Regions from separate parts of the Streptomyces sp. NPDC006372 genome, predicted to be linked through region 4. Evidence: riboswitches for the same ligand, from Rfam matches in the RefSeq annotation. Region 4 holds a riboswitch; each other region holds the start of a gene.

Region 1 (7,626 bases), on a different contig from region 4:
CTGCGCGCGCGAAACCTGCCGAAGATTGTCGTGCCCGCGTACCGCCGGGTACAGTCGCCGCACTGCTCTGGCAGCCCCTGTTGTCGAGGCGAAAGAGAAGTTGGTGAACGACCGTCACCCGTCGGGGACCATGACCCCGGCTCCGGCTTCCGACGCCGACCCGGCGCACTATGCGTCGTACGGCACCCAGGAAGCCCAGTACGGCGACTTCACCACGTACGGCGACTACGCCGCCACCGGTTTTGACGCCACCGCCACCGGCCACACCACCGCGACCTTCGCGGCCGACCCCCTCTTCGGCGATCTGCCGGACAGCGGTCAGCACACGGGCTCGTACGACACCGGCCACTGGCCCACCGGCACCCACGAGAACGTGCACTACGACGCGTACGCGGCCCAGCACCACGCCGCCTACGACACCGGCGTGTACGACACGACGAGCTGGACGACAGGGCAGCCGCTCTCGGTCATCCCGCCGCAGGCCTCCTCCCCGGACGCGACCGGGCAGTGGGACACCGGCGCCTGGCACCAGCCCGACCAGTCCGGCAACCCGGCCGACCAGACCCAGCAGTGGGACTGGGGCACGCAGGCTTTCGACACAGGCGCCTACGACGCCACCCAGTGGAACTCCGACGGCACCGCCGCGACGGCCCCCGAGGCGTACGAGCAGCACGGCGAGACCTTCGACCAGCACGAGACCGCGACGTTCGAGCAGGTCGGCTACGACGAATCCACCGGCGCCCTCCACCTCGACCCCGCCACGGACGGCGATGAGCCGGCGGCCACCGGTGAACTGCCCACCGTGGCCCCCCTCCTGGACGGCCAGGAGGAGGCCTCCCCGCCCCCGGGCTCACGGGCGGCCTCCCGCGCCGCGTCCCGTTCCCGCCGCCGTACGCCCCCCAAGCGCTCGGCGCTGATGACCATCGCGGTGCCTTCCGCGTGCGTGATGGGCGTCGCCGGGATCGCCGCGGCCTCCGTCGGCAGCCTCACCGAGGACAGCGCCGCGGAGGCGCACACGACCGCGGCGGACGCGCAGCCGGTCAAACCGGCCGCCGCCAACAACAAGCTCGACACCCAGCTGCAGAGCCTCTCCGCCGGAGCCGACGACTTCGCCGACCGGGCCAGCCGTACGCAGGAGCGCATCGACCTCAAGGCCCAGCAGGCGGCGGAGCGGAAGCGTGCGGCTGAGGAGGCGGCCCGCAAGGAGCGGCTGCGCCCGAAGTTCGCCATGCCGGTCGCCCGCCACGGACTCAGCGCTCAGTACGGCCAGTCCGGCATCAACTGGATGTCCCTGCACACCGGCATCGACTTCCCCGTCTCGTACGGCACGACCGTGATGGCCGCGACCGACGGCACCGTCCGCACCCAGTGGAACAGCGCGTACGGCAACATGCTGATCCTGACCGCGAAGGACGGCACGGAGACGTGGTACTGCCACCTCTCCACCTACACGGTCCCCTCCGGTACGTCCGTGAAGGCCGGCGATCCGATCGCGCGCTCCGGCAACTCCGGCAACTCGACCGGCCCTCATCTGCACTTCGAGGTGCGCCCGGCCGGCGGCTCACCGATCGACCCGCTCCCGTGGCTGCGCAGCCACGGCGTCGACCCGACGTAACGTCTCAGCAGCCCCCGCCGCGTGTGCGAGCGGGGGCCGGCATCCGACCGGGCTAGAGCTTCTCCACCGGCGCGTACCGCAGCAGCAGCCGTTTCGGCTTGGTGTCCCCGAAGTCGATCGTCGCCTCGGCGTTCGCGCCCGTGCCCTTGACCGCGACGACGGTTCCGAGCCCGAACTGGTCATGTGTGACGCGGTCGCCCACCGCCAGCGCCACGACCGGCTTCTCGGAGGTCCGGCGAGTGGCGAAACCGGAGGCGCCCGAGGCCGACGAACGCGAGCGGGACGACGACAGCGAGGCCGCCACCGCCGAGACCGGCCCGGAGGACGCGGGCGCGGTCGCTCCGGTCCGCTTCCACTCCATGTGGGCCGGCGGGATCTCCTCCAGGAACCGGGAGGGCGGGTTGTACGACGGCTGGCCCCAGGCGCTGCGCATCGTCGACCGCGTCAGGTACAGCCGTTCCCGGGCACGGGTGATGCCGACGTAGGCCAGGCGGCGCTCCTCCTCCAGCTCCTTGGTCTGGCCGAGGGCGCGCATGTGCGGGAAGACGCCGTCCTCCATGCCGGTGAGGAAGACGACCGGGAACTCCAGGCCCTTGGCGGTGTGCAGGGTCATCAGCGTGATGACGCCGTCGCCGTCCTCCTCGTCGGGGATCTGGTCGGAGTCGGCGACCAGCGCGACCTGCTCGAGGAAGTCCGAAAGGGAGGGCTGTTCGTCCTCGCCGCGCTCCTGCTCGAACTCCATGGCGACGGCGGCGAGCTCCTGGAGGTTCTCGATCCGGGTCTCGTCCTGCGGGTCGGTGGAGGCCTGCAACTCGGCGAGGTACCCGGTGCGCTCCAGCACGGCCTCCAGCACGGTGGCCGGTCCGGCGCCGGACTCGACGATCGTGCGGAGGTCCTCCATCAGCGCGTTGAACCGCCTGACCGCGTTGGTGGAGCGCGCGGCCATGCCGTACGCCTCGTCGACGCGCTTCAGGGCCTGCGGGAAGCTGATCCTCTCGCGCTGGGAGAGGGCGTCGATCATCGCCTCTGCACGGTCGCCGATGCCCCGCTTGGGGACGTTGAGGATCCGGCGCAGCGGCACCGAGTCCTCCGGGTTGGCCAGCACGCGCAGGTAGGCCAGGACGTCCCGGACCTCCTTGCGTTCGTAGAAGCGGACACCGCCGACGACCTTGTAGGGCAGTCCGACGCGGATGAAGATCTCTTCGAAGACACGGGACTGGGCGTTGGTGCGGTAGAAGACGGCGACGTCGCCCGCCTTCGCCTCGCCCGCGTCGGTCAGACGGTCTATCTCTTCGGCGACGAACTGCGCCTCGTCGTGCTCGGTGTCGGCGACGTACCCGGTGATCTGCGCACCGGTGCCCGCGTTGGTCCACAGGTTCTTGGGGCGGCGGGACTCGTTGCGCTCGATGACCGCGTTGGCGGCGCTCAGGATGGTCTGCGTGGAGCGGTAGTTCTGCTCGAGCAGGATCGTCGTCGCGTCCGGGTAGTCCTCCTCGAACTGGAGGATGTTGCGGATCGTCGCCCCGCGGAAGGCGTAGATCGACTGGTCGGCGTCACCCACCACGCACAGCTCGGCGGGCGGTACGTCATCCGGTCCCGGCGGTACGTCGACGGGATGCTCGGAGGTGCCGACGAGTTCCCGGACGAGGGCGTACTGGGCGTGGTTGGTGTCCTGGTACTCGTCCACCAGCACGTGCCGGAAGCGGCGGCGGTAGTGCTCGGCGACGTCCGGGAAGGCGCGCAGCAGGTTGACCGTCGTCATGATCAGGTCGTCGAAGTCGAGGGCGTTGGCCTCGCGCAGTCGCGACTGGTACATGGCGTAGGCCTGGGCGAGGGTCTTCTCGAAGCCGTCGGTGGCCTGGGCGGCGAAGTCCTCCTCGTCGATCAGCTCGTTCTTCAGGTTGCTGATCTTGGCGCTGAACGACTTCGGCGGGAAGCGCTTGGGGTCGAGGTCCAGATCGCGGCAGACCAGGGCCATCAGACGCTTGGAGTCGGCGGCGTCGTAGATCGAGAAGGAGGACGTGAAACCGAGCTTCTTGCTCTCCCGGCGCAGGATGCGCACGCACGCGCTGTGGAAGGTCATCACCCACATCGCGTTCGCGCGCGGGCCCACGAGCTGCTCGACGCGCTCCTTCATCTCGCCCGCGGCCTTGTTGGTGAAGGTGATCGCGAGGATCTGGCCCGGGTGGACGTCCCGCTCGGCGAGCAGGTGGGCGATGCGGTGCGTGAGCACGCGGGTCTTGCCGGAGCCGGCACCGGCCACGATGAGCAGCGGGGAACCGGAGTGGACGACGGCGGCGCGCTGGTTGTCGTTCAGCCCCTCCAGGAGGGCGGCGGTGTCCACCACCGGGCGGGGGGCGCCGTCCCGGTAGTACGTGTCCCGGTCCGGCGGTACGTCGAACTTCCCGCCGAACAGATCGTCCGGAACCGGCTCCGGTACGTGATCGCCCTCGGGCGGCGGCGGGGGCTCGTCCGCGGGGCCCCGCTGGGCCTGGAGGTCCGCCAGGAAGCTGTCGTCAAAGAGGCTGCTCATCGCTCTCCGAGTCTAGGGCGCCCCACTGACAGCCCGCCGCCGCCCTGAGAACATCGCCGGAACGACCCGCCCGTCACCCTTCAGGACCGGGCGATCACGCCCCGCGACGATCGGCATAATTCCGGACGATTGACGATCAATCCTCACGAGTAGATCACTTTCAGCAACGCTCCGGGATAAGGTCACGAAAATGTATCGGGCATATCACCCATCAACCTTCACAAGGGCCACACGAGTTGGCTACCGTGCGGGCAGGCCGTACGACCCCCACCGGCGAACGTCGCCGGGCCGCGCGGCCTCCGCCGAGTCCGGCGCGCCGTAGCGGCAGCCGGAGCCGGGGACCCACCGAGACCTTGGGGTGAATCGGCCCGACCCCTTCGGGGATGGCCGTAGGGCAACCCTTCCGAACCACCCGCCCGAACCCGACAGCTAACCCGGTAGGCGGAGCACGGAAGGAGTCGCCTCCCTTGGCGTCGCACCGCAAGTCGCGTCCCTCTGGTACGCGCGTAGCAGGCATACGGACCCCCGCCCTCGCGACGGCGGCCCTCACCTCCGTGGCCCTGCTGTCCCAGTCGGCCAACGCCGCCCCCGAGGCCGACGACAAGCCGAGCCTCGAGGAAGTCGAGAAGAAGGTCGACGACCTGTACCGCCAGGCCGAGTCGGCGACCGAGAAGTACAACTCGGCCAAGGAGAAGACCACCAAACAGCGCAAGCGCGTCGACACCCTCCTCGACGACGTGGCACAGCGCACCCAGAAGCTCAACGAGGCCCGCGAGGAGCTCGGCTCCTTCGCCGCGGCCCAGTACCGCACCGGCGCCTCCGCCCCGGACACGGCGACGTTCCTGCTGGCGGACACCCCGCAGGACTACTTCGACCAGACCCAGCTGATGGACCGGATGACCGGCCGTCAGAAGGTGGCGGTCGACGACTTCGTCACCCAGCAGTCCGAGACGATGAAGAAGCGCAAGGAGGCCACCGAGAGCCTCGAGACGCTCACCGAGTCGCAGAGCGACCTGAAGACGGCCAAGTCCACCGTCCAGCGGAAGCTGGCCGACGCCCGCGACCTGCTGTCGAAGCTGACGGCCGAGGAGAAGGCGCGGCTCGCGGCGATCGAGAAGAAGAAGCAGGAAGAGGCCGCACGCAAGGCCGAAGAGCTGGCCCGGCAGCAGGCGGCGCAGCAGAAGGCGCGGGAGGAGGCCGCCGCCCAGCAGCAGGAGAGCGGTACCTCGTCGTCCTCGGACTCGTCCTCCTCCTCGGCCCCCGCCGACTCCTCGTACGCCACCAAGGCCGACAAGGCGCTCGCCTTCGCCCGCGCCCAGATCGGCAAGCCGTACGTGTGGGGAGCCGTCGGCCCCGGCTCCTACGACTGCTCCGGCCTCACCCAGGCCGTGTGGAAGGCCGCGGGTGTCACCCTGCCGCGCACGACCTACGACCAGGTCAACGCCGGCACCACGGTCCCCGTCTCCCAGGCGCTCCCCGGTGACCTGGTCTTCTTCTACGACGACGTCACCCACGTCGGCATCTACATCGGCAACGGCATGATGATCCACGCCCCGAAGCCCGGCGCCTACGTGCGCGAGGAGTCGATCTACTACGACGGCGCGTCGGCGATCCACAGCGTGGTGCGGCCGGCCTGAGGGTCCGGCCCGAAAGACCCCAGAGACCCCAGAGGCCCCGGAGGTCCCGGAGGTCCCGGAGGTCCCGGAGGTCCCGGCCCGAGAGGTCTCCCACGTTTTTGAGGGGCACGCGCGCGTGCCCCTCTCGTAACGTGCGCGTCGCTGCCTAGCATCGGCGCTATGTCCGGTCCCTCCCCCTTCGCCACCCTGTGGGCGATGTACGCGCTGGCGACCGGCACGTTGTCGGTCGGTCTCGACTCGGCGGGGTACGAGGTCCTCTCCCGTATCACCCTCCTCCTGGCCTGCGGGGCCTGGCTGGTGTCGGTCGCGGATGTCCTCCGGCGGACGACCTGGCGGACGGAGACGCCTGTCGCGGTCACGGTCCTGGCGTCGACCGCCCTCCTCGGCACCGGTTTCTCCGCGGCCGGCCGGGAGGCGCTCGCCGAGGCGCTGCTGGCGGTCTCCGCCGTGCTCTGGGCCGCGCTGCTCGTCGTAGAGGACAAGGAGCGGGGCGGAACCGCGTTCCTGCGCTGTGTGGTCACCCAGGGGCTCGCCGTGCTCGCCGCCACGCTCGCCGCGGCCGCGTCGGCGGCCTGGCTCGCTCAGGCGGCCCTGGTGGTCTTCTGGCTAGGGCTGCTGCTGTGCGGCCTCGCTCTGCCCCGTTCAGACCCGCGACAGGTGGCCAGGGGGGCCGGGGACCACTGGCTGGGCGGCGGCGCGCTCGCCGTCTCGGCCCTCGCCGGGGCGAAGCTCCTCAGCGCCGACAGCGCACGCCTGTATCTGTGGAACGACGAGAACCGGAGCGTCCTGCGCACGACCACCGTCACGCTGCTCGTGCTCGCACTGACCTGCTGTGTCGCCCTGGTCGTCGCCGAAGTCGTGTGGCCCCGGCACCGCTACGACGTGCGGCGCTGGGCGACCGTGTTCGGCGCGGCCGCGTCGGCGACGGCCACCCTCGCCGTCGCCGCCGCCCTCGACGTCACGTGGCTGGACGACCTGGGGGAGGCACTGTTGTGGATCGCGGTGGCGGCGTGGCTCGGGTGCGCCGCCTGGACGGTTGACTCGGCCCGGGCCGGCGACCGGCCCGGCGGGGTCAGGTCCAGAGCACGGCGATGAAGACGTTCGCCGCGGTCAGCGCCCCGACCAGGCCGAACAGGCCCTTGTCCACCTTCTCGTCGTCCCGTTTCACGTAGACCAGGCCGAGGATCACGATCAGCAGGGCCAGCTTCACGCCGATCTTCACGTTGTTCACGGACTGGTCGTCGGCCTGGTTGAGGCCGACCAGGATCACCCCGGTGACCAGCATCGTCAGCGCGCCGTGCAGCATCGCGGGGGCGTAGCGGGCGGTGCCCTCGCCCATCGCCTTCATCTGGGTGAGGAAACCGCCCAGGAGCGACGCGATGCCGATGATGTGGAGGCCGACGACGAGGTGGATGAGTATGTCCATGAGGCCGGAGCCTAATGAGGGGCCCAGGAGCCGCCCGACACCGGCCCGTCTCCTGCATATATGCGCCCCATAGCACCCGGCCGCCGTCCTTCGCCCGTGGTTTCGGCGCATCGGTCATCACGCTGAGTCAAGGCGGCGGCGCCGGGGTGAGATCGCGACCACATACGGTCACCGTCGGTCCTCTCGGGACACTTCCGCGCACCCGCCACCGGCCCACCGCGGCGAGGTTTAGCGTCCTCCTCCAGGTGACCGGCTCCCCACCGCCGCCCGGGCCAGGGGCGGCAGTCGGGCACCACCGCCGAGAAGGTCCGGCGGCGGTCCGCTTCCCCTGTGCGGGCCGTCGCCGGACGCGCAGGCCGCCCGTCCGCTCCCCCAGGCGGCCGCACGCACCCACCGGCGGTCGAGGAAAGGACGT
Region 2 (7,626 bases), on a different contig from region 4:
CCGGCTGCCGGAGCTGGCGGACCGGTTCGGCTGGTACCGCTGAAGGTCCCGCGGACCGTGCCGGACCGGCCGGATCACCCCGTCGATGGGGCGCACGCGCGTGTGTAGGGTGACGGCGTGACGAGAGTCCGGTTGAGCGTGGCGGAGCGGCGGGGGGAACTGCTGCGGGCCGCCGTCGAGCAGATCGAGGCCCGGGGCGTGGCGGCGGTGCGGATCGCCGACGTGGCATCGGCGCTCGGGGTGAGCAACGCGCTGGTGCTCTATCACTTCTCGACGAAGGAGCAGTTGGTCGCAGCCGCCTTCCGGCACGCGGCGGAGGGCGACCTCGCGCATCTGCGCAAGCTGCTCGGCCGCCGTACCTCGGCGCTGCGCCGGCTGCGGTCGGCCGTACGGTGGTACGCCCCCACGGGCCAGGCCAAGGGCTGGCGGCTGTGGATCGAGGGCTGGGCGGCGGCGCTGCGCGAGCCCGCGCTGCGGGAGGTCACCCAGGAGCTCGACCGGGAGTGGAAGGCGGCCATCGCCGAGGTCATCTCGGAGGGCGTGGCAGCCGGCGAGTTCCGCTGCCCCGACCCGCACGGCACGGCCCTCCGCCTCACCGCGCTCCTCGACGGATTGGCCGTGCAGCTGACGTCCTACGAGGCGGTGCCGCTAACCCGTGCCCAGGAGTGGGTGGACGAGTTGCTGACGCGCGAACTGGGTCTGAGGCCGGCCGGCTTGACCGGCCCGGCCGTGGGGTAGGCCGGCCCGGTCGGCCGTGGGGGGTGGGCACGCTCGCCGCGGGTAGACGGCGCACCATGCCAGAAGTGATGCAAGCAGGCGGCTGGGGGCTGCTGGCCGGATCCGCGCTGCTGCTGGGAGCGGTGGTCGGCTACCGGTTGCGCGTCCCGCAGAAGGTCATCGCGCTGGTGATGGCCTTCGGTGCCGGTGTACTGCTCTCAGCGGTCTCCTTCGAATTGGTCGGCGAAGCGTACGAGGAGGGCGGACTCGCCCCGGCGGTCGTCGGAACGCTGGCCGGGGCGGCGGCCTACACGGCCGGCAACCTGTGGCTGGCGGGCCGCGGCGCCCGCCACCGCAAGCGATCCGGCCATCGCCCCGCTCAGGCGCAGCCCTCGGAGGAGGAGAACAATGGCTCCGGCCTGGCGCTGGCCCTGGGCGCACTGCTCGACGGCGTCCCCGAGTCCGCCGTCATCGGTGTCAGCCTGCTCGACGGCGGGGCCGTCAGCATGGTCACCGTCGCGGCGGTGTTCATCAGCAACGTCCCCGAAGGACTGTCCAGCTCGGCCGGCATGAAGAAGGCCGGACGCGGCAAGGGCTACGTCTTCGGCGTGTGGGGGGCGATCGCCGTCGCGAGCGTCCTGTCCGCGGTGCTCGGCTACACCGTCGTGGGGGGCTTCTCCACGGACGTGGTCGCCGCGGTGACCGCCGTGGCCGCCGGCGCGATCCTGGCCATGGTCGCCGACACGATGATCCCGGAGGCGTTCGAGGAAGCCCACCTGGCGATCGGGCTGGTCACCGTCAGCGGCTTCCTGGTCTCCTTCGCCCTGTCGCACGCCTGAACAGGACGCTGAAGTGGCTGGGTCCGCCCTCCGTCCAGCCCGGGCACGGCTCCCCGAAGCCGGGGAACGAGCCCAGGGCCGGTGTGCCGGCCCCCTCACGCCACCGAAGCGATCCGCATCCTGATGTCGTCCGGCGACAGCGCGCCCTTGGCCGTCACATGGTCCCCCGACGACTCCCCGCGCAGCCGCCGCCCGATCCACGGCACCAGGAACTCCCGTGCCCAGTGGACGTCGTCCCGCCGGATGTCGAGGGTGCCGCGGGGCGGCAGCGGGGGCCACTCCTGCTCGGGGTCGGCCGGTACATCGACGCCGAGCGCCTGCCCCGCGCGCAGCGCCACCCGTGTGTGCCCCTCCGGGGACAGGTGCAGCCGGTCGGAGTCCCAGGCCCTGCGGTCCTGGACACTGCGCAGGGACCACAGGTCGAGGACCGGGCAGCCGTACCGGTCGGCGATGGCCCGGACATGCCCGTTGTACGTGGCGATCTTGCCGCGCAGGTGCTTGAGCACGGGCACGCCCCGGGTGTCGAAGCCGGTCGTCACCATCACCGTGCCCGCCACCGCGGCGAGTTGCGCGACCGCTCGCTCGAAACGCTCGGCCACCTCGTCCGGGTCGGTGCCGGGCCGGATGATGTCGTTGCCGCCGGCACAGAAGGAGACGAGGTCCGGGGCCATGTCGACGGCCCGCGGAACCTGCTCCGCCACGATCTGGTCGAGGAGCCTTCCGCGCACGGCGAGGTTGGTGTAGTGGAAGTCGCCCTCGGGCCGGCGGTCGGCGAGCAGGACGGCGAACCGGTCGGCCCAGCCGACGAACGCCCCGTCGGGGCCGGGATCACCGACGCCCTCGGTGAAGCTGTCCCCCACCGCCACGTACGACCCGATCACTGCTCTGCTGTCACTCTTCGAATCGTCTGCCACAGCCGCTCATGATTCACCTTGGAATGTGACCTACGCGACCGTAGGAAGGGGTTGACGGGCGGTGACATAAGCCACTCCTAAAGTGTTCACCAACTCCGGAATAGGCCGCTTGTCAGGAACGTTGGAGTGTCGACCAGACCCGGAAGCCCGTGATGCGGAAGTGGCTCCACACGGTCCGGAAGGCGAAGTGCCCACTCGTGTAGGGCTGCGGGTCGCGGTAGTCGAACACGAGCCGCCCGTTGTTCCACCACCGCACCGTCGAACCGTCGGAGACGATCCGGACCCGGTTCGGCTCGCCCGGCACGAGCAGCGGCTCGGTGTAGTCGAAGACCAGGGGGCGGACTCCGGCCTCACCGACGTAACGCCGCAGCCGGGTCGTGGTGTTGTAGTTGGCCCCGTAGCCGGCGTAGTACGTGGTGAGGTGGTCGTACTCGTCGAGGGCGCCGCCGCGCGGCGTCGCGAAGAGATCGTCCGGGGAGCGGACGTCGGTCGCGTTCCAGAAGTTGTTGAGGTCCGAGACCCGGTCGTTGACCCCGCCCTCGGCGACGGGCGTGGCGGTGTATTCGAGCACGTACGGACCTTGGAGTCGCCGTTTGAACCAGACGGTCGCCCCGCTGGGGACGTCGATCTCCAGCACACCGCGGGAGGCGCTGACGGTGCCGCCGTCCTGCAGTTCGGTCACCCACTGGCCGAGGCCGTGACAGAAGTCGTCGTGGGCGATGAGGCGGCGATGCCGAGGCGCGGCGTTCGCGCTCCCGGTCGGGGCGAGGGCAGCCAGCGCGGCTCCGGCTGCCAGGGCTCCGAACGTTCTGCGGGTGGTCGGCACGGGACACAGCTCCTTCAGAAAGCGCTTGCACTCACGACGGGATCACTGTGTCCCAACTGCCGTCCGCTGTCGATCCCTTGAGTGCGATCGCCGGCCGCCGCACACACCGAAAGCCGGACCCGGGGATCGGGGTCCGGCCTTCGGAGGCGTGTCAGGCAAGGGGCGTGCGGGTCGGTCAGCCGACGGAGACGCCGTGGGCGCGCAGGTAGGCGACCGGGTCCACGTCCGAGCCGTAGTCCGGCGTGGTGCGGATCTCGAAGTGCAGGTGCGGTCCGGTGACGTTGCCCGTGGCGCCGGACAGGCCGACCTGCTGCCCGGCCGTCACGGTCTGGCCGGCCGAGACGGAGAGCTGGGACAGGTGGGCGTACTGCGCGTACTTGCCGTCCTCGAGCTGGATGACGACCTGGTTGCCGTACGCGCCGCCCCAGCCCGCGGAGACGACCGTGCCCGCACCGACGGCCTTGAGGGAGGTGCCCGTCGGGACGACGAAGTCGACACCGGTGTGGTAGCCGCTGGACCACATGCTGCCGGCCATGTGGTACGGGGTGCCGATGGTGGCGCCGTCCACGGGGAGGGTGAAGCCGGAGGCGGCGGTCTCCGCGGCCGGCTTGGCGGCAGCCGGCTTCGCGGGGGTGCCGGCCTTGGGGGACGACTCGGCGGCGGACGACTTCTCGGCCGACGCCTTCGGCGCGGGCTGCGCCTCGGGCGCGCTCGCCGCCTTCGTGCCGATCGAGAGCTTCAGGCCCGGGTGGATCAGCGACGGGTCGTCACCGACGGCGTCGCGGTTGTCCGCGTAGAGCTTCTTCCAGCCGCCGCTGACGTGCTGGTCGTCGGCGATCTTCGCGAGCCAGTCACCGGCCTTCACGGTGTACGTGTGGGCACCCGTGGCCTTTTCGGCGGCCTTCTTTCCGGCGGCCGGAGCGGACTGGGCGGCTTTTTCCGGGGCCGACTGCGGGGTGGCGGCGTGGGCGCCGGCGGCCCCCATGAGGGGAAGGGCGAGGGCGGCCCCGCCGGTTCCGGCGACGGCTATGGAGCGGGTGAAACGCTGGGTCTTCGGGCGGCGGTGCTTACCCTTCGCGGGCATGGCGGATTCCTCTCCGGCGCCTGCGAGGTGAGCTGTCGGGTTCGGGCTGGAGATGCCCGGCCGCGCCGAGGTGCGGCTTAACCCCAAGCCGTTCCGGGAACCGGAACAGGCGTCTTACCTGTGGGTCCCCCGCTCCTGCCGTACGTCGGGTCAGTGTGTGCGGGCTCCGGTCGGCGGCAGGATTAGGCGTCCGTCCGGATTGGTGTGGAACGTAAGCGACCAAGACGCAATGGGACAAGCTTGCGGTTGCGCATGACGGCCTTTTCCTTGACGCGTCGGCACATTTCCCGTCACCGAGCGTGGATTACCGATCTCCGGTTTTCCTCAAAGGCCCTGAATATCGGCACAATTACGTGAACATGACGACAACACATCGTCACGAATATGACGATGCCCACACACGTGGACCCCATCTCCTTTACTTTTGGGGCACGTTATGTCGAAGCGGCCTAAATCCCCTATTCGGACAGAACGGCTACTTCCGCTTAAGGCGGACGACCGTGGCGTCCAGGTCCCCGCGCAGCCCGACCCGCAGTCCGTGATGGAGCAGGACGGCACCTCGGTGAACTTCGCCCGATTCGAGGCATTCGTACGTTGCCGACGGGTCGAGGCCACGCAGCCTGAGCGCCGGGAGGGGTTCGCCGTAGCGCTGCGCCTGGAGCCAGGCGAGGACGACGGTCTCGTCGCCGAGGACGTACTGCACCGAGCTCAGACCGCCTTCCGGCGCGCGCAGCCGGTAGAGGTCGCCGTGCTGCACCACGGGCCGGATCTCCTTGTAGAGCCCCACCCAGTCCCGCGCCTCCGCCAGCTCCTGCTCCGTCCACTTCGTGAGGTCGCCGCCGACCCCGAGCACACCGGCCATGGCGCTGACGAAACGGAACCGCAGGGAGCTGGCCCGCTGGTTGAGCATGACGTTCGGGCTGTCGGTGACCCAGGCGGCCATGACCCGCGCCGGGTGGACCTGGCTGAAGCCGTGCTGGATGGCGAGCCGGTCGAGCGGATCGGTGTTGTCGGAGGTCCACACCTGGTCCGTACGGCTCAGCACACCGAGGTCGATCCGGCCTCCGCCGCCCGAGCAGGACTCGAAGGCCACCCCCGGGTGGGCGGCCCGCAGCCGGTCCAGCAGCGCGTACAGACCCCGGACGTGGTCGACCCAGAGCCGCTGCGGATAGGGGTCGTCCGGCCAGCCGGCGTCGGAGAAGCAGCGGTTGAAGTCCCACTTGACGTAGTCGATCGGGGCGCTGGAGAGCAACGCGTCGAGCCGCTCCCAGAGGTACTCCTGGACGTCCTCGCGGGCGAGGTTCAGTACGAGTTGATTGCGGAACTCCGTCCGCTTTCGTCCCGGTTGGTACTGCACCCAGTCCGGATGGGCGCGGTACAGGTCGCTGTCCGGGTTGACCATCTCCGGCTCGACCCAGATCCCGAACTGCATGCCCAGGCCGTGCACATGGTCGGCGAGCGGCCTGAGCCCGCCGGGGAAGCGGTCGGGATTCGGCGTCCAGTCACCGAGCCCGGCCCGGTCGCTCGTACGCGCGCCGAACCAGCCGTCGTCGACCACGAACAGCTCGACACCCATGGCGGCGGCCCGCTCGGCGAGCGCCCGCTGCTGCTCCTCGGAGATGTCGAACTCGGTGGCCTCCCAGGAGTTGAACAGCACCGGCCGGTCCCGGTCCGCGTCCGGGACGACATGGGCCCGCTGATAGGCGTGCCAGGCACGGCTGGCCCCGCCGAAACCGCCGTCGCTCCAGAGTCCGGCGAAGACGGGCGTCGTGTACGACTCTCCCGCGCCCAGCGTCAGCAGGCCCGAGTCGTCGTACCCGGCCCCGCCGGTGATCTGCACGCGCGCGTCCGGGAGTTGGGCCACGGCGATCCGCCAGGACCCGGACCAGCCCAGCGCGCATCCGTAGACCTCGCCGCGTTCCTCGGTCGCGTCGGTGTCGAGCGCGACCCACGGCAGGTGCTGGTGGGAGGTGTGGCCGCGGCGACTGCCGATGACCTTCTCGCCGTGGGTGAGGGGGGAGCGCTCGAGGCGGGACTCGGCGCCCCAGCGGCCGTGCAACTGGGACAGCCGCCAGCTGTCGCGGTCGGGCAGGGTCCAGGTGGCGGAGTCGGCGCGCAGCACCTCGACGGCCGGGCCCTGGTTCTCCAGGGTCACCCAGCGCTCGATCACGTCCTCACGCATCCGGTAGTGCAGCGTGATGGTCAGTTCGCCGTCGCGGAAGCGGAGCCGCAGCTCGCCGCCCCCGGTGTCATGCCCCTCATAGGCCCACTCCGTGCCGCGCCGCTCACCGGTGCGCAGGGACAGGGCGGGGCGGACGAAGCGCGGGCCGCCTTCGACCGGGTACTCCTCGCGTCCGTCGAGCGGGGACTCGAAGGGCCAGTAGTCCGGCAGCGGGCGGACCGCCAGGGCCTCGGCGTCGGCGAGGCCGATCCGCGGGCCCCAGTGCAGGTGCAGCAGCTCGTCCCGGTCGGTGACGTGGACGGCGTAGCTGCTGGCCGGCCCCGAGAGGACCCACGTACGACCGTCTTCGGAGATGTCCAGCATCAAGGCCTCACAGATTCGAACAAGCCCGACCAGGTGCGACCAGGCCCCAACATCATCGACGGCTTCGGGGGCTCCGGGCAACGCCTGTGGACAACTGATTGCCCCTGGCAGCCATGTCGTATCGTCGAGTGGTGCCTGTCGACGAACCGCGTCGGCGGGCGCCGACTGGGAGGAGCCCCCGTGACACAGCAGGTCCCGTCGACCGAACCCGAGCTGGCCGGAGTGCGCAACTTCCGTGACGTGGGCGGGCTGCCGACCGTGGACGGACGGCGGGTGCGGCAGGGCGTGCTGTTCCGCAGCGGGCACCTCGCCCACGCGACCGGGGAGGACGCCGCCTTCCTGACCGGTCTGGGCCTGCACACGATCTTCGACTTCCGCAACGCGGCCGACCAGAAACTCGAAGGGCCGGACGTCGAGCTGCCGGGCGTGCGCAATGTGAACCTGCCGCTGAGCGACCCGGCCGACGGCGCCGAGTTCTGGAAGATGGTCCGCGACGGCGACCTGGACCAGCTGCGCGCGATCCTCTCGGACGGCAAGGGCGCGGGCCGCATGATCGCCTCCTACCGCACGATCATCAAGCACCGCACCGCCGAGCACTCCCAGGTGCTGCACGCGCTCGCCGAGGACAGCGTCCCGGCGCTGATGCACTGCGCGGCGGGCAAGGACCGCGCGGGCCTGTCCATGGCGGTGACACTGCTCGC
Region 3 (7,626 bases), on a different contig from region 4:
TCGATCGCCGCCCGCAGCCCCTGGGTCGTCGTACTGGTCTTGGCCATGACGCCCATCCTACGGGGGACCACTGACTGCGAGAGACCGCTCGCCCCCTGTCAGTACGCGGGGAGGGTCCGCGGGCCGAGGTCGTCGCGGGCGGGCGGTGGTGCGAGGCGGACGGAGGCGCCCAGGACGCTCAGGCCGTGCGAGGCGACGACGACCGGCTCCAGGGTGACCGCGACGACCTCGGGATGGTCGTCGACCAGCCGGGACACGCGCAGCAGCAGTTCCTCCAGGGCGCGGGTGTCGGCCGGTGCCGAGCCGCGCCAGCCGAACAGCAGGGGTGCCGTGCGGATCGACCGCACCAGGGAGGTCGCCTCCTTGTCGGTGACCGGGATCAGCCGGTGGGCCGTGTCCCCGAGCAGCTGGGAGGCGGCTCCGGCGAGCCCGAAGGAGAGCACGGCTCCGGCCGCCGGGTCGATCACGGCCCGCACGACGACGTCCACCCCGCGCGGTGCCATCCGCTGCACCACCGGACGCAGTTCGTCCGGCGCGCCGAACTGCTCCGTCAACTCGGCGTAGGCCCGGCGCAGTTGGTCCTCGTCCAGCAGGTCCAGGCGTACGCCTCCCAGGTCGGCGCGGTGGCGCAGGTGCGGGGCGGTGGCCTTGAGGGCCACGGGGTAGCCGAGGCCCCGCGCGGCCTCGGCGGCGGCGTCGGGGGTCGGGGCGGGCAGGGCTCGGTGGACGTGGATGCCGTAGTGGCCGAGCAGGTCGCAGGTCTCTTCGGTGCCGAGTGTGAACCCCTTCCCGCGCGCGAGGAGCCCGTCGATCAGTGTGGCGGTGCCCTTCTCGTCGATGTCCTCGTACTCGGGCACCCGGCCGGGGTCCGCGGCGTCGCGCCGCCACTGCGCGTAGGTCACGGCCTGGGCGAGGGCGCGGACGGCGCGTTCGGCGGCGGGGTAGGCGGGGATGAGGTGGGTGCCCTCGGGGGGTTCTTCGGCGGGCGCCGGGTGGGACGCGGCTCGGGGGGCGTCGGGACTGTTCTGCGGCGGATTGTCCGCCACGGTCTGTGGTGCCGTGCTGGCCGCTGCCGAGAGGGCCTCGGCCAGGCCGCCGAGCTCCACGTGGACGACCAGGACCGGCTTGGCCGGAGCCGCCGCCGCGGCCGAGCGCAGTGCTTCGGCGAGGGCCGCGTCCGCGACCGAGCCCTCCCCCACCGCCGGTATGGCGGTGACGACCACGGCGTCGGCGGAGTCGTCGGCCAGCGCCCGTGACAGGGCCGCGTGGAAGTCCGCCGCCGAGGCAGCCGTGGTCAGGTCGAGCGGGGGCTGCGGCCGCAGCCCCTCGGCGAGGCACGCGTCGTACGTGAGCAGGCCGAGCGACTCGGAGTTGCCGAGGATCGCCACCCGGGGCCCGTCGGGCAGGGGCTGGCGGGCGAGCAGCAGGCCCGCGTCCACCAGGTCGGTGATGGTGTCGACCCGGATGACGCCGGCCTGCCGCAGCAGCGCCGAGACGATCGCGTGCGGCAGCCGGGTCGTCCGCACGGCGTGCCCCTGGGGAGCGGCTCCGTGCCGGGCGCCCTGGACCACGACCAGCGGTTTCGCCGCGGCCGTCCGGCGGGCGAGCCGGGCGAACTTGCGGGGGTTGCCGATGGACTCCAGGTACATGAGGACGACGTCGGTGTCGGGGTCCTCGTACCAGTACTGGAGGAGGTCGTTGCCGGAGACGTCGGCACGGTTGCCGGAGGAGACGAAGGTGGAGACGCCGGTCACGCCCGTGACCCCGCCGCCGCGCCGGTGCAGCCGGGACAGCAGCGCGATGCCGATCGCGCCGGACTGGGCGAACAGGCCGATCCGGCCCGGGCGGGGTGTCTCGGGGGCGAGGGAGGCGTTGAGCCGGACCCGCGGGGAGGTGTTGATGACGCCGAAGGCGTTCGGCCCGATGATCCGCATGCCGTAGGTGCGCGCGTGCCGCACGAGGGCGCGCTGGCGTTCGCGCCCCTCGGTGCCGCTGTCGGCGTACCCGGCGGAGACCACGACGAGCCCCTGCACGCCGTGTTCGCCGCACTCGGTCACGACCTCGTGGACGTGCTCGGCCGGTACGGCGACGACCGCGAGGTCGACAGGGCCGTCGATGTCGCGCACCGAGCGGTACGCGGGCACTCCGTCCAGCTCCTTCTGCCCTTCCGGCAGGGCCTTGTTCACGGCGTGGAGGCGGCCGCGGTACCCGGCGTCGCGGATGTTGTCGAGGACGCTGCGGCCCACGCCGCCCGGGGTGCGCCCGGCGCCGATGACGGCGACCGAGCCGGGCGCGAGCAGCCGCTGCACGGAGCGCGCCTCGGCGCGGTGTTCGCGCGCGTACTGCACGGCGAGGGAGCGGTCGGTGGGTTCGAGGTCGAACTCCAGCCGCACGACGCCGTCCTCGAAGCTGCGTTTCTGGGTGTACCCGGCGTCCGTGAACACCTTGATCATCTTGGTGTTGGCGGGCAGCACCTCGGCGGCGAAGCGGCGGATGCCGCGCTCCCGGGCGACGGCGCCGATGTGTTCGAGGAGGGCGGAGGCGACGCCGCGCCCCTGGTGGGCGTCCTGGACCAGGAAGGCGACCTCGGCCTCGTCGGCCGGCGCGGACGCGGGTGTTCCGTCGGCACCGATCCGGTCGTAGCGTACGGTGGCGATGAACTCGCCGCCGACCGTGGCCGCGAGTCCCACCCGGTCCACAAAGTCGTGGTGCGTGAAGCGGTGGACGTCCTTGGCGGACAGGCGAGGGTACGGCGCGAAGAAGCGGTAGTACTTCGACTCGTCGGAGACCTGCTCGTAGAAGCTGACCAGACGCTCGGCGTCATCGACGGTGATGGGCCGGATGCGCGCGGTGCCACCGTCGCGCAGCACCACGTCGGCTTCCCAGTGGGCGGGATACTCGTGCCGGTCCGGCGAGGTCTGCATGGGCCCCAGAGTACGGCTAGCGTCCGACAGTGGACGCGAGGCAGTCTGTGGAGGGCGTCAGTCGGGTCGAGGCCGCGACCCGACGGCACCCCGGGGCGGTCCCAGGGCCGCTCCGGCACAGCTTCACGATATGGGAAACTGGTCTAGACAACCCTGAAAACCGAAGGGCAGCAACACATGGCTGAGCGCCGCGTCAACGTCGGCTGGGCCGAGGGCCTCCACGCCCGCCCCGCTTCCATCTTCGTCCGAGCCGCCACGGCCGCAGGCGTCCCGGTGACGATCGCCAAGGCAGACGGGAACCCCGTCAACGCGGCCTCCATGCTGGCCGTCCTCGGCCTCGGTGCCCAGGGCGGCGAGGAGATCGTCCTCGCCTCCGACGCCGAGGGCGCCGACGCCGCCCTGGACCGGCTCGCGAAGCTGGTCTCCGAGGGTCTCGAGGAACTGCCCGAGACCGTCTGAGTATTTTTCGCGCCTGATCCGGCGCACCCCGAAGGGTCCGTCCGATTTCATCGGGCGGGCCCTTCGCCTTTATCGAATTCCCTGCCTGGGGCAGCACAAATAATCCCCCGAGAAATGCCCGTTCTTTGTATACGGCTTCCGTGTTAATGCCGCGGGCTCGCCGTGTTTACGGGATGTTGCGAGTTCCTCACACGCTCGGCACGCTCCCCGGCGGAGCCGAATCGCAGGCGGTGCGCGGCCGTCGCACGCTCGGTGTGCAGCGCCGTGACCGCCCGCGCGCGCTCGCTGTCCCCGCGCGCCACCGCGTCGACGATCGCGCCGTGCTCGGTCCAGGACTCCACGGGGCCGGCCGGTGCCTCCACCGCGTACATCCAGGCGATCTTGTGGCGGAGCTGGGTGAGCGTCGAGGTCAGGGCGGGGCTGCCGGAAGCCTGCGCGAGCGTCTCGTGGAACCAGCCGCCCAGCGAGCGCAGGTCGTCGCTGTTGCCCCGGCGGGCGCGCTCCTGGCCCAGCCGGACCAGCCCGCGCAGGACTTTCAGATGCGCCTCGGTGCGGCGCTGGGCGGCACGGGCGGCGCCGAGCGGCTCCAGCAGCGTACGCATCTCCAGCAGGTCGGCGGCCTCCTGCTCGCTGGGTTCGGCGACACAGGCCCCCGCGTGCCGTCGGGTCACCACGAAGCCCTCGGCCTCCAAAGTGCGCAGGGCCTCCCGGACGGGCACGCGCGAGACGCCGTAGCGGCGCGCGAGGAGTTCCTCGGTCAGCCGGCTGCCGCGCTCGTGGACACCCGCGACGATGTCGTCCCGGATGGCCGTGCACACAGACTGCGCGGGAATACGCATGACCGACCTCCGCTTAATCCCCGTGAAACGTCGACGAGTGACGTGTGTTCCGTGACTCTATTGCAATCAGCGGGAATTTCCGACGGCTATCCGGAATCCATGGATATTTTTTGGACAGGCGGACGTCACAAACGCCGAAAGCCCCGGCTCGGCGAGCCGGGGCTTCGGGAAGCGGAGCGGTGTGCCGCCTAGACGTTCACGCCGTGCGAGCGGAGGTAGGCGAGGGGGTCGATGTCGGAGCCGTACTCGGGGCTCGTCCGGGCCTCGAAGTGCAGGTGCGGGCCGGTGACGTTGCCGGTCGCGCCGGACAGGCCGATCTGCTGGCCGGGGGTGACCTTCTGGCCGACCGAGACACCGATGGACGACAGATGGCCGTACTGGGTGTACGTGCCGTCGTTCATCTTGATCACGATGTTGTTGCCGTAGGAGCCGCCCCAGCCGGCCTCGACGACCTCACCCATGCCGACGGCGTGGACGGAGGTGCCGGTGGCGGCGTGGAAGTCGATGCCGGTGTGGCTGCCGGAGGACCACAGGCCGCTGCTGGCCTTGTAGCCGGTGGAGACGTACGAGCCGGAGATCGGGGGCACGAAGGAGTTGAGGCGCTTGCGCTCGGCCTCACGGGCGGCGCGCTCCTTGGCCTCGCGGGCCTTCTCGGCCGCCTCCTTGGCCTTCTTGGCGGCTTCGGCGGCCCGCTCGCGCGCGGCCTCCTCGGCCTTCTTCTTGGCGGCGGCCTCTTCGGCGGCCTGCTTCTGGGCGGCGGCCTGGGCGTCGATCTGCTGGGCCACGGTGTCGCCGAGGGTGACGACCGGGGTGAGGCCGGTCTGCTCGGCGGCGGGCTCGGCGGCGAAGGCCGGAGCGGCCACGGTGCCGATGACGCCGGTGGTGGCGAGGGCCGCGACTCCCGCCGCGCGGGCCGTGCCGCGCTGGATCCTGCTGGGACGCCGGTGCTTCCCGGTGGCGCGCGTGAACGCCATGAAGTGGCTGATCCTTTCCTTCCCTCTCGCCTACCGGGTTAGCTGACGGGTTCGGAGCAGGAAGGTCTCCTACGGACCCCCTCGCGGTGCGCGCGGGCGTCCGATTCACCCCAGGGACTGCGGTGGGTCCCCGGCTCCCCTGGCTCGCGCCGTACGGGGACTCGGCGATGACTGTCCGGTGCCGCGGGTGCGGCGCACTGCCTGACGAACAGCCCGGACGACGCTAAGCGGCACCACTTTCAATTCCCAAACGGATCTAAGATTTTGTAGCGCATCCCACAGGGCAGACGGGCAACTCCCGTACCAATTCGGGCATAAAGGGGCCCTGGTGCCTTTGAAGACAACCAGGGCCCCTGCGCGCGGTGCCGTTACTCGGCGGCCACGACGGTCACTTCGCCGATGCCGAGGGCCTCCACAGGGCCCTTGATCTGCGCCGCGTCACCCACGAGGACGGTCACCAGACGGTCCACCGGGAATGCGCTGACGGCCGCCGCGGTGGCCTCCACGGTGCCGGTCGCGGCGAGCTGCCGGTACAGCGCGGCCTGGTAGTCGTCGGGCAGGTGCTGCTCGACCTGGTCCGCCAGCGTGCTCGCGACGGCCGCCGCCGTCTCGTACTTCAGCGGCGCCACGCCGACCAGGTTCTGCACGGCGACGTCCCGCTCGGCGTCGGTCAGCCCCTCGGCGGCGAGGGTGCGCAGCACCGTCCAGAGGTCCTCCAGGGCGGGCCCGGTGTTGGGCGTGTCCACGGAGCCGCTGATGGCGAGCATCGCCGCACCCGTCCCGTCCGGGGCGGACCTGAGGACCTGGGCGAACGCCCGCACGCCGTAGGTGTAGCCCTTCTCCTCGCGCAGGACACGGTCCAGACGGGAGGTGAGGGTGCCGCCGAGGCAGTACGTGCCGAGCACCTGGGCGGGCCACACGCGGTCGTGCCGGTCCGAGCCGATCCGGCCGATCAGCAGCTGGGTCTGGACGGCGCCCGGACGGTCCACGATGACGACCCGGCCCGTGTCGTCGGCGGTCACCGGCGGCACCGGGCGCGGCTCCGCCGAGGAGCCGGTCCAGGAGCCCAGCGTGTCGCCGAGCAGGGCGTCGAGGTCGATGCCGGTGAGGTCACCGACGACCACGGCGGTGGCCGTGGCGGGGCGGACGTGCTTCTCGTAGAAGGCGCGGACCGCCGCGGAGTCGATCGCGGCGACCGTCTCCTCGGTGCCCTGCCGGGGCCGCGACATGCGCGAACCGGCCGGGAACAGCTCCTTGGAGAGCTCCTTGGCGGCGCGGCGGGAGGGGTTGGCCAGCTCGTGCGGGATCTCGTCGAGGCGGTTGCGGACCAGCCGCTCGACCTCGCTGTCCGCGAACGCGGGCGCCCTGAGGGCGTCGGCGACCAGGGCGAGTCCCTTGGCGAGCCGGGAGGCCGGCACCTCCAGGCTGAGCCGGACACCGGGGTGGTCGGCGTGCGCGTCGAGGGTGGCACCGGCGCGCTCCAGCTCGGCGGCGAACTCCTCGGCGGAGTGCTTGTCGGTGCCCTCGGAGAAGGCCCGCGCCATGATCGTGGCCACACCGTCGAGGCCGGCCGGTTCCGCGTCCAGGGGCGCGTCCAGCAGCACCTCCACGGCGACGACCTGCTGGCCGGGGCGGTGGCAGCGCAGCACCGTCAGGCCGTTGGCGAGCGTGCCGCGCTCGGGGGCGGGGAAGGCCCACGGCCGGGCCTCGCCCTCCCGCGGCTGGGGGTGGAAGTCCATCGTGGCGAGCTCGGTCACTTGGCCGCCTCCTCGTTCTCGTTGGTGGCCGCGGCTGCGGTGTCCTCGGTGGTGCCGGCGTCCTCGGCGGCCTCCGCGTCGCCGGCCTCGTCGGCGACGGGCTCGTAGACGAGCACCGCGCGGTTGTCGGGCCGCAGGCGGGCCTTGGCCACCTCCTGGACCTCCTCGGCCGTCACCTCCAGCACGCGCTGCACGGCGGTCAGGGCGAGCTGCGGGTCGCCGAACAGCACGGCGTACCGGCACAGTTCGTCGGCGCGGCCGGCGACGGTGCCGAGCCGGTCCAGCCACTCGCGCTCCAACTGGGCCTGGGCCCGCTCCATCTCCTCGGCCGTCGGGCCCTCCTCGGCGAACCGGGCGAGCTCCTCGTCGATGGCGGTCTCGATCACCGGCACCTCGACGTCACCGGACGTCTTCACGTCCAGCCACCCGAGGGAGGGCGCCCCGGCGAGCCGCAGCAGGCCGAAGCCGGCCGCCACCGCCGTACGGTCCCGCCGCACGAGACGGTTGTACAGGCGGGAGGACTCGCCGCCGCCGAGGACCGTGAGGGCCAGGTCGGCCGCGTCGCACGCGCGCGTGCCGTCGTGCGGCAGCCGGTAGGCGGCCATCAGGGCGCGCGCCGGGACCTCCTCCTCGACGACCTCGCGCAGCTGCTCGCCGATGGTCTCCGGCAGCG
Region 4 (7,626 bases):
CGCCGCGTCGTCGAGGATCTCCTCGATGCGCAGCAGCTGGTTGTACTTGGCGACGCGCTCGGAGCGGGCCGGGGCGCCGGTCTTGATCTGGCCGCAGTTGGTGGCGACGGCCAGGTCGGCGATGGTGACGTCCTCGGTCTCGCCGGAGCGGTGGGACATCATGCACTTGAAGCCGTTGCGCTGGGCCAGCTCGACGGCGTCCAGGGTCTCGGTGAGCGAACCGATCTGGTTGACCTTGACCAGGAGCGCGTTGGCCGCGCCCTCCTCGATGCCGCGGGCGAGGCGCTCGGGGTTGGTGACGAACAGGTCGTCGCCGACGAGCTGGACCTTGTCACCGAGCTTGTCGGTGATGGTCTTCCAGCCCTCCCAGTCGTCCTCGAACAGCGGGTCCTCGATGGAGACCAGCGGGTACGCGTCGACGAGCTCCGCGTAGTACTCGGTCATCTCGGCCGCCGAGCGGTCCTTGCCTTCGAAGGTGTAGACGCCGTCCTTGTAGAACTCGGACGCGGCGACGTCGAGGGCGAGGGCGATCTGCTCGCCGGGGGTGTAGCCGGCTTCCTTGATCGCCTCGAGGATGAGGTCGAGGGCCTCGCGGTTGGAGCCGAGGTTCGGGGCGAAGCCGCCCTCGTCGCCGAGGCCGGTGGCCAGGCCCTTGCTCTTCAGGACCTTCTTCAGCGTGTGGTAGACCTCGGCGCCCCAGCGCAGGGCCTCGGAGAAGGACTCCGCGCCGATCGGGGCGATCATGAACTCCTGGATGTCCACGTTGGAGTCGGCGTGCGAGCCGCCGTTCAGGATGTTCATCATCGGCACCGGCAGCAGGTGCGCGTTCGGGCCGCCCAGGTAGCGGAACAGCGGCAGGTCGCTGGCCTCGGAGGCGGCGTGGGCGACGGCGAGGGAGACGCCGAGGATGGCGTTGGCGCCGAGGGAGCCCTTGTTGTCGGTGGCGTCCAGGTCGAACATCGCCTGGTCGATCAGGCGCTGCTCGGTGGCGTCGTAACCGACGAGCTCCGGGCCGATCTGCTCGATGACCGCGAGAACGGCCTTCTCCACACCCTTGCCGAGGTAGCGGTTCGAGTCGCCGTCGCGGAGCTCGATGGCCTCGAAGGCGCCCGTGGAGGCGCCGGACGGGACGGCGGCACGACCGGTGCTGCCGTCGTCGAGGCCGACCTCGACCTCGACCGTGGGGTTGCCTCGGGAGTCCAGGATTTCCCGGGCTACGACGACGTCGATGGACGGCACGAGCATCTCCTTCTTGATGTGACGCGGGTACGCGGGCCGCTCGGGCCCTGCGAGGTGCGGGCCGGTGGCTCGCGACATGAGCCTAACCGGCTCGGGCCGATCGGCCACCGGGTCGCCCACCCCATGGACAGAACCGAGAGTAAATTGTTTCCGAACGGAACAAAGCCGGTGCGCAAAGACCGCCGGAAGAAACCCGGCAGAAGAAACCCCGCCCCGGTGCGTACGGGGGGAGACGCACCGGGGCGGGGAGCCCGTGGGGACGGGGGCCGCCCGGGACGGGCGGGGGCCGCTGCTTACTTCAGGTGCAGCTGCTGGCCCGGGTAGATGAGGTTGGCGTCCGTGACGATGTCCTCGTTCAGCTGGAAGAGCTTCTCCCAGCCGCCCTCGACCTTCTTCTCCGTGGCGATGGAGCTGAGGGTGTCGCCCTTGACGACCTTGTACTCGCCGTCGCCCTTCTTGACCTTCTTGCCGGTCGGGGTGGTGACGGTCTTCTTGGCGGCCGGACGCTCGTCGGAGCGGGAGGCCGGCTGCTGCTGGGTCTCGCGGGACTCGGTGCTCTGCTGCTGGCTCTGCTGCGAGGAGCTGCCGGAGTCGGCGGAGTCACCGGAGGAGCCGCTGCCGGTGGAGGCGCCCGACAGGCCCTTGCCGCACACCGGCCAGGCGCCCTTGCCCTGGCTCGCCAGGACCTTCTCGGCGACCTGGATCTGCTGGTCCTTGCTGGCCTTGTCGGCGGTCGAGGCGTACTGGGTGCCGCCGTACGCGGACCAGGTGGAGGCCGAGAACTGCAGACCGCCGTAGTAGCCGTTGCCGGTGTTGATGGACCAGTTGCCGCCGGACTCGCACTGGGCGACGGTGTCCCACTCGGAGGTGGTGGCGGCGGAGGCGGTGCCGGTCGCCATCAGCGGGGCGGCGACGGCGGCGCCGGTGACACCGGCGACGGCGATGGCACGGCTGGCCTTGGACGGACGGCGGTGCTTGCCATTGCTGGAAAACAGCATGGAGAGATCCCCTCACCGACGCCTGCGAGGTGAGCTGTCGGGTTCGGGCCGGTTGAGTTGCCCGGCCGCGTCCCTCCCGGGACACGGCTTCACCCCTAGCCCTTCCGGCACAAGTGGCCGGTCGGGCACCTACCTTGGGTCCCCCGCTCCTGCCTACGGCGCTTGACGCGACGACTGTTCCCGTACGGCCGCTGGCAGGATTCGGCGTTGCGGCAGCCGGGGCTCGTGGTGACGAGCGATCACGACGGTAGACACGCGATCCGCCGAATTTCAAAGACGATCAAGGCTTCTGAGATCTATCTCTCACGGGCCTCAAACGGGACATTCACCGCGAAACAGGACGTGAACTCGCGCGGTTTCGGGGCGACTTCCGCCCCGGTTTCCGCAGTGTCCGAACGGCTACTTCTCGTCCGCTTCGCCCTCCACCGCGAGCTTCTCACCGGGACGGATGAGGTTCGGGTCGGCACCGACGGCCTTCTTGTTGCCGTCGTAGAGCTCGTGCCATCCGCCGCTGAGGTCAAGGGAGTCGGCGATGGACCAGAGGCTGTCGCCGACACCCACGATGTAGGAGCCTTCGGAGGCGTCACGGGAGTCCCCGTCGCCGCGCGAGGCGTGACGGCCCGTGGACTCGTCCGTACGGCTGTCCCCGGACGCGCCGGTCTCGTCGGCACTGGGGCCGCGGTGCCGGCCGGAGCCGGTGTCGGTCAGCGCCGAGGACTCGTCGTCCCGCTGCGCGTCGTCGGACTTGTCGCTCTCGGAGGTGGCCGAGGGGGAGGCGTCGGGCTGCCGATCCTTCGACGAGTCTCTGTCGTCGGACGTGGAGTCTTCACCCTTCGAGGCCGACGGCGTGTCAGGCGACGACGACGGAGAAGAGGAGGGGCTTTCGGAAGGAGACGAGCCGAGCGAATCGAGCAAACCGGGCGAGTCCGTGGAACCGGACGCGTCGGAGGAGCCCGAGGAGTCCGACCCCTTGCCCTGCTCCAGACCCGAGAGCAGTCCGCAGGTGCGCCAGGCGCCGACACCCTGGTCGGCGAGGATCTTCTCGGCCACGGCTATCTGCTGGGAGCGGCTGGCCAGATCGGCGCTCGCGGCGTAGTCGAGTCCGCCGTACTTCTCCCAGTCGTCCTGGGAGAGCGCGAGGCCGCCGTAGTAGCCGTTGCCGCTGTTCTGGCTCCAGGCGCCGCCGGTCTCACAGTCCGCGACCCGGTCCCAGGTCGTGCCGTCGGCCGCACTGGCACCGGAGGCCCCGAGGAGCGGGATCGCGATGGCGGAGCCGGTCACTCCGGCCGCGACGAGGAGAGCCGGAGCCTGGCGGGGGCGACGGTGCCGACCGTTCCCGGAGAGCATACGGAGACCTTTCGCGAGACAGCAGTGACCGGCACGAGGCAACCCCCGAGCCGTATTGATGGGTGAACGTATCGGCAGACGATCACTTGTCACAAGTTCATGCCGCGCAGATCACGTGAAGATCACAGCTCTGATGTTTCGTCACTCTTGGCCGGTGCGAACTCCACCGGCAGCGTGCGCAGCCCGCGCATGATGAGTCCGCCACGCCATCTCAGCTCGGCCGGGTCCGCCGCGAGCCGCAGGTCGGGCAGGCGGGTGAGGAGGGTGGCGAGCGCCGTCTGGCCCTCCAGGCGGGCGAGCGGGGCGCCCAGGCAGTAGTGGATGCCGTGACCGTAACCGAGGTGCTGGTTGTCGCGGCGGGAGAGGTCGAGCACATCCGGGTCCGCGAACCGCTCCGGGTCCCGGTCGGCGGCGGCCAGGACCACGAGGACCGGGTCGCCGGGTGCGATCCGCTGCCCGCCGATGGTGAGCGGCTCGGTGGCGAAACGCCAGGTGGCGAGCTCGACGGGACCGTCGTAGCGCAGGAGTTCCTCGACGCCGGTCTCGAGGAGCGCGGTGTCGTGGGCGGCCAGGGACCGCTGGAGCCGCTCGCGCTGCCCGGGGTGGGTGAGCAGGGCGTAGGTGCCGTTGCCGATGAGGTTCACGGTTGTCTCGAAACCGGCGAACAGCAGGATGAAGGCCATGGCCGCGGCCTCGTTCTCGGTGAGGTGCTCACCGTGGTCGGAGGCGCGGATGAGCCCGGAGATGAGGTCCTCGCCCGGGGCGGGTTCGGCGGGCAGCGCCTCCCGCTTGCGGTGGATCAGATCGGCGAGGTAGCCGCGCATCTTCTTCACGGACCGCGCCACCCCGCCCCGGGGCCCGCCCTGGTGACGGATCATCATGCCCGCCCAGTCCCGGAAGTCGTCCTGGTCCTCGCGCGGGACGCCGAGCAGGTCGCAGATGGCGTAGATGGGGAGCGGGAAGGCGAACTCGTGGATGAGGTCGGCGGACCCCTTCTCCGCGAACCCGTCGATGAGACGGTCGGTGAGCTCCTGCACCCGTGGCGCGAACTCGGCGACACGGCGGGGTGTGAACGCCTTGGACACCAGCCGCCGCAGCCGGGTGTGGTCCGGCGGGTCGATGTTCAGCAGATGCGTCATCAGCTCGGCCTTGCGCTCGCCGGGGATACCGGTCTTGCCCTTGGCATGCGCGGGCTCGGCGTGATGCGCCGGGTTCTTGGAGAGACGGTTGTCGGCGAGGGTCTGCTTGGCGTCGGCGTACCGCGTGACCAGCCAGGCCTCCACACCGCTGGGAAGCCGCGTCCTGTGGACGGGGCTGTGCTCGCGCAGCCAGGCGTAGGCGGGGTAGGGGTCGCTCGCGAACTCCCAGGTGAAGAGGTCGGGAGCGGCGGGCGGGCTGGGCTGGGGCTGGTCGGTCACTCCTCGACCGTATCCGGCTCACCGCGGGCCCCCTGCCCGCCCGGGGGCCTGCTCAGCCCTCGGCCTCCCTGATCGCGTCCCGGTACGCCCGGGCCGCCGCCCTCAGGGCCGCCTCCGGGTCCACGCCCTCCGACTCCGCGCGGACCGCCAGGGCCAGCAGCTCGTAGCCGACGCCCTCGACGGGCGGGAGGGGTATGTCCAGGCCCGCGGTGCGGGCGCGGGACGCCAGCTTGGCGGCGAGGGCCAGGCCGGGCTGGCCCAGGGGGATGCCCTCGGTGATCGAGGCGCGCTGCTTCTCGACCGCCTTGGTGCGCAGCCAGTGCTCCTTGACCTCCTCGGGCGTGGTGGCCGTCGCGTCGCCGAAGACATGCGGGTGGCGGTGGATCAGCTTGGCGACGATGCCGGCGGCCACGTCGTCGATGGAGAAGGCCTCCGCCCCGTCCTCCGGGCGGCCCTCCTCGGCGATCCGGGCGTGGAAGACGACCTGGAGGAGGACGTCACCGAGCTCCTCGCGCAGTTCGTCACGGTCGCCCTCCTCGATCGCCTCGACGAGTTCGTACGCCTCCTCGATGCCGTACTTGGCCAGGCCCTCGTGGGTCTGCCGGGACGACCACGGGCACTCGGCGCGGATGCGGTCCATGACCTGGACGAGGTCGAGGAGACGGGCGCCCGGCAGGTCGTAGGAGGCGGGGAGCAGCTCCAGCTCCGGCATGGCGACGCGTCCGCCGCCGGCGAGGCGGGCCAGGCCGTCCGTCAGGGCCGGCTCGCCCTCGCCCGTCGCCACCACGACCACCGTGCGGCCGCCGGCGCAGGCGCCGACCAGTTCCTCGGCGGTCGGGGACGCCTCGTCCACCGATATGCCGGCCTCGCGCAGGTAGGGCAGCTGCGGGTGCGCGCCGTCCGCGCACAGCACCCGGTCGGCCGCGTGCAGGGCCTGCCAGGCGGGCCAGGACAGCAGGCCGGGGGCGACGCGGTGGCTGGTGGTGAGCAGGACGATGCGACCGGGGGCGGGGTCGGTGGCCTGGTCACGGCCGGTGGCCCCGGCGGGGCCCGGGGTGGCTTCGGGGCTGTTGGCGTTCACGGTTCGAAACTAACCCACGCCGCCGACAGCGCCGGAAGTTGTCCACAGGCCCCCGCGGGCGGACGTACCGCTACATGTTCTGCTGCGTCTGGGCCGCCGTCACGTCCCGGACCCACGGTGTCTTGGCGTCGGCGCGGCTGCTCTTCTGGACGTCCCAGGTGCCGTAGCGCGGGTTGAGGTCGACGTTCAGGTCCTCGGAGGCCTCGGACAGGGCTTTCCAGAACTCGGGCCGGCTCGTGTCGGTGCCGAGTTTCTGAGCGAGCTTCTGGGCCTCCAGCTGGAGGCGGAGGTTCTCCTCGAGGCGCTCCGGCGGGATGCCGTACTGCTGGAGCCAGGTCGTCTCCAGCGCCTTCGCGCCGCCCGCCTGCTCCTCCAGGCCGGAGCGCATCTCCTGGATCTCCTTGCGGGTGACCGTCACACCGGCGTTCTCGGCGGCGCGGTGCAGCACCCGGTCGAGGACCATGGTGTGCAGGGTGTCGCGGGTGAGGGTGCCGGTTCTGGCGATGGCCTGCTGGTACTGGGCCTCGTTCTGCACGGCCGCGCGCTGGGCCGCGCGTACCTCGCCGACCCTCTCGTCCAGCTGCGCGACGGTGATCCGCTGACCGCCGACCACGGCCGCGGCGCCGGGATGGGCCTCGTTTCCGCAGGCGGTGAGCAAGGGCGCCGCGGCGGCGATCGCGGCGGTGAGGACGAGCGCGGTGCGACGGCGGCGGCGGTGCAAGGGAACCTCCCGAGGAGATTGTGCGACGGTGCACAAAGTCTTGCGATGATCGATGGTAGGCAGTGGGCAGGCTCTGGCCAACCCATTCGACCAACGATTCACCGGGACTTCCGGCACCGCCGCGCCCCTGCCGGGACAGCGGTCAGCCGCGGACCTGCCCCAGCCACTGCAGCGTCCGGCGGATCTCCCCGCCCAGCGGGTGCCCGGGGCCGTGGGTGCGCTCCACGTCGTGCAGCAGCCGGGCCAGGGTGTCGTGGGCGGCGGCGCGGTCGCCGAGGGCGAGCAGGAGATGCCCGATCCGGCGGCGGACGTCGTGGGCGAGCTCGGGTCCGCCGGCGGCGACGTACTGGTTCTCGTAGTACGGCAGCACCGCCCGGTACTCGGCGAGCGCCGCGGCCGGTTCGCCCAGCTGTTCGAGGCACTGGGCGACCTCGTAGCGGAACCGCAGGGCCTGCGGGTCGGCCTGGCCGGCCTCGGCCGCGCGTTCGTCGGCGAGGCGGCGCAGCTCGGGCAGGGCGCGCCGGTACTGGCCGTCGTCCAGGAGCGTGGCCGCGTACTGCTTGCGCAGGGTGCGCACGACCGGGGAGTGCTCCCCGTGCTGGTCGGCCGCGGCGGGCAGGATCGCGCCGAGGATGTCGACGGCCTGGGTGATGCGGCCCTCGCCGAGGAGCCGTTTGACCTCGTCGACGGAGCGGGCGATGTCCGTGTTCCCCGCTGTCTCGGTGACGGGTGTGGCGGGCGCGGGCTGGGGCGCGGGGGTGCGCGCACGGTCGGGCCAGGGGGCGTGCGGGCGCAGGAACGGGCGGGTGGGATCGAGGGCCG

What was found. A riboswitch is a leader RNA that binds a small molecule or an ion and turns the genes downstream of it on or off. The one in region 4 is predicted to bind cyclic di-AMP.
Region 1: it holds a riboswitch for cyclic di-AMP, as region 4 does, so the genes downstream of both, ABZ016_RS05095 (NlpC/P60 family protein) here and ABZ016_RS11850 (transglycosylase family protein) in region 4, are expected to answer to the same signal.
Region 2: it holds a riboswitch for cyclic di-AMP, as region 4 does, so the genes downstream of both, ABZ016_RS08005 (peptidoglycan DD-metalloendopeptidase family protein) here and ABZ016_RS11850 (transglycosylase family protein) in region 4, are expected to answer to the same signal.
Region 3: it holds a riboswitch for cyclic di-AMP, as region 4 does, so the genes downstream of both, ABZ016_RS36415 (M23 family metallopeptidase) here and ABZ016_RS11850 (transglycosylase family protein) in region 4, are expected to answer to the same signal.

The regions. Positions count from the first base shown of each region.
Region 1 covers NZ_JBEXQJ010000002.1:133,782-141,407, forward strand. The annotation lists gene ABZ016_RS05085 (M23 family metallopeptidase) at 1-1,615, shown strand, start outside; gene pcrA (DNA helicase PcrA) at 1,668-4,148, opposite strand; cyclic di-AMP (ydaO/yuaA leader) riboswitch at 4,453-4,607, shown strand; gene ABZ016_RS05095 (NlpC/P60 family protein) at 4,616-5,785, shown strand; gene ABZ016_RS05100 (tellurite resistance/C4-dicarboxylate transporter family protein) at 5,945-6,880, shown strand; gene ABZ016_RS05105 (hypothetical protein) at 6,858-7,211, opposite strand.
Region 2 covers NZ_JBEXQJ010000003.1:188,969-196,594, forward strand. The annotation lists gene ABZ016_RS07980 (Glu/Leu/Phe/Val dehydrogenase dimerization domain-containing protein) at 1-43, shown strand, start outside; gene ABZ016_RS07985 (TetR/AcrR family transcriptional regulator) at 118-738, shown strand; gene ABZ016_RS07990 (ZIP family zinc transporter) at 795-1,556, shown strand; gene ABZ016_RS07995 (SGNH/GDSL hydrolase family protein) at 1,652-2,437, opposite strand; gene ABZ016_RS08000 (DUF6250 domain-containing protein) at 2,583-3,296, opposite strand; gene ABZ016_RS08005 (peptidoglycan DD-metalloendopeptidase family protein) at 3,472-4,380, opposite strand; cyclic di-AMP (ydaO/yuaA leader) riboswitch at 4,385-4,546, opposite strand; gene ABZ016_RS08010 (alpha-galactosidase) at 4,856-6,925, opposite strand; gene ABZ016_RS08015 (tyrosine-protein phosphatase) at 7,106-7,626, shown strand, end outside.
Region 3 covers NZ_JBEXQJ010000038.1:65,282-72,907, reverse strand. The annotation lists gene ABZ016_RS36435 (DUF5998 family protein) at 1-47, opposite strand, end outside; gene ABZ016_RS36430 (GNAT family N-acetyltransferase) at 99-2,924, opposite strand; gene ABZ016_RS36425 (HPr family phosphocarrier protein) at 3,102-3,383, shown strand; gene ABZ016_RS36420 (GntR family transcriptional regulator) at 3,527-4,222, opposite strand; gene ABZ016_RS36415 (M23 family metallopeptidase) at 4,411-5,196, opposite strand; cyclic di-AMP (ydaO/yuaA leader) riboswitch at 5,209-5,373, opposite strand; gene ABZ016_RS36410 (pitrilysin family protein) at 5,565-6,953, opposite strand; gene ABZ016_RS36405 (pitrilysin family protein) at 6,950-7,626, opposite strand, start outside.
Region 4 covers NZ_JBEXQJ010000005.1:88,035-95,660, forward strand. The annotation lists gene eno (phosphopyruvate hydratase) at 1-1,239, opposite strand, end outside; gene ABZ016_RS11850 (transglycosylase family protein) at 1,533-2,237, opposite strand; cyclic di-AMP (ydaO/yuaA leader) riboswitch at 2,242-2,408, opposite strand; gene ABZ016_RS11855 (transglycosylase family protein) at 2,637-3,584, opposite strand; gene ABZ016_RS11860 (cytochrome P450) at 3,707-5,002, opposite strand; gene ABZ016_RS11865 (nucleoside triphosphate pyrophosphohydrolase) at 5,055-6,083, opposite strand; gene ABZ016_RS11870 (SurA N-terminal domain-containing protein) at 6,154-6,804, opposite strand; gene ABZ016_RS11875 (protein kinase) at 6,947-7,626, opposite strand, start outside.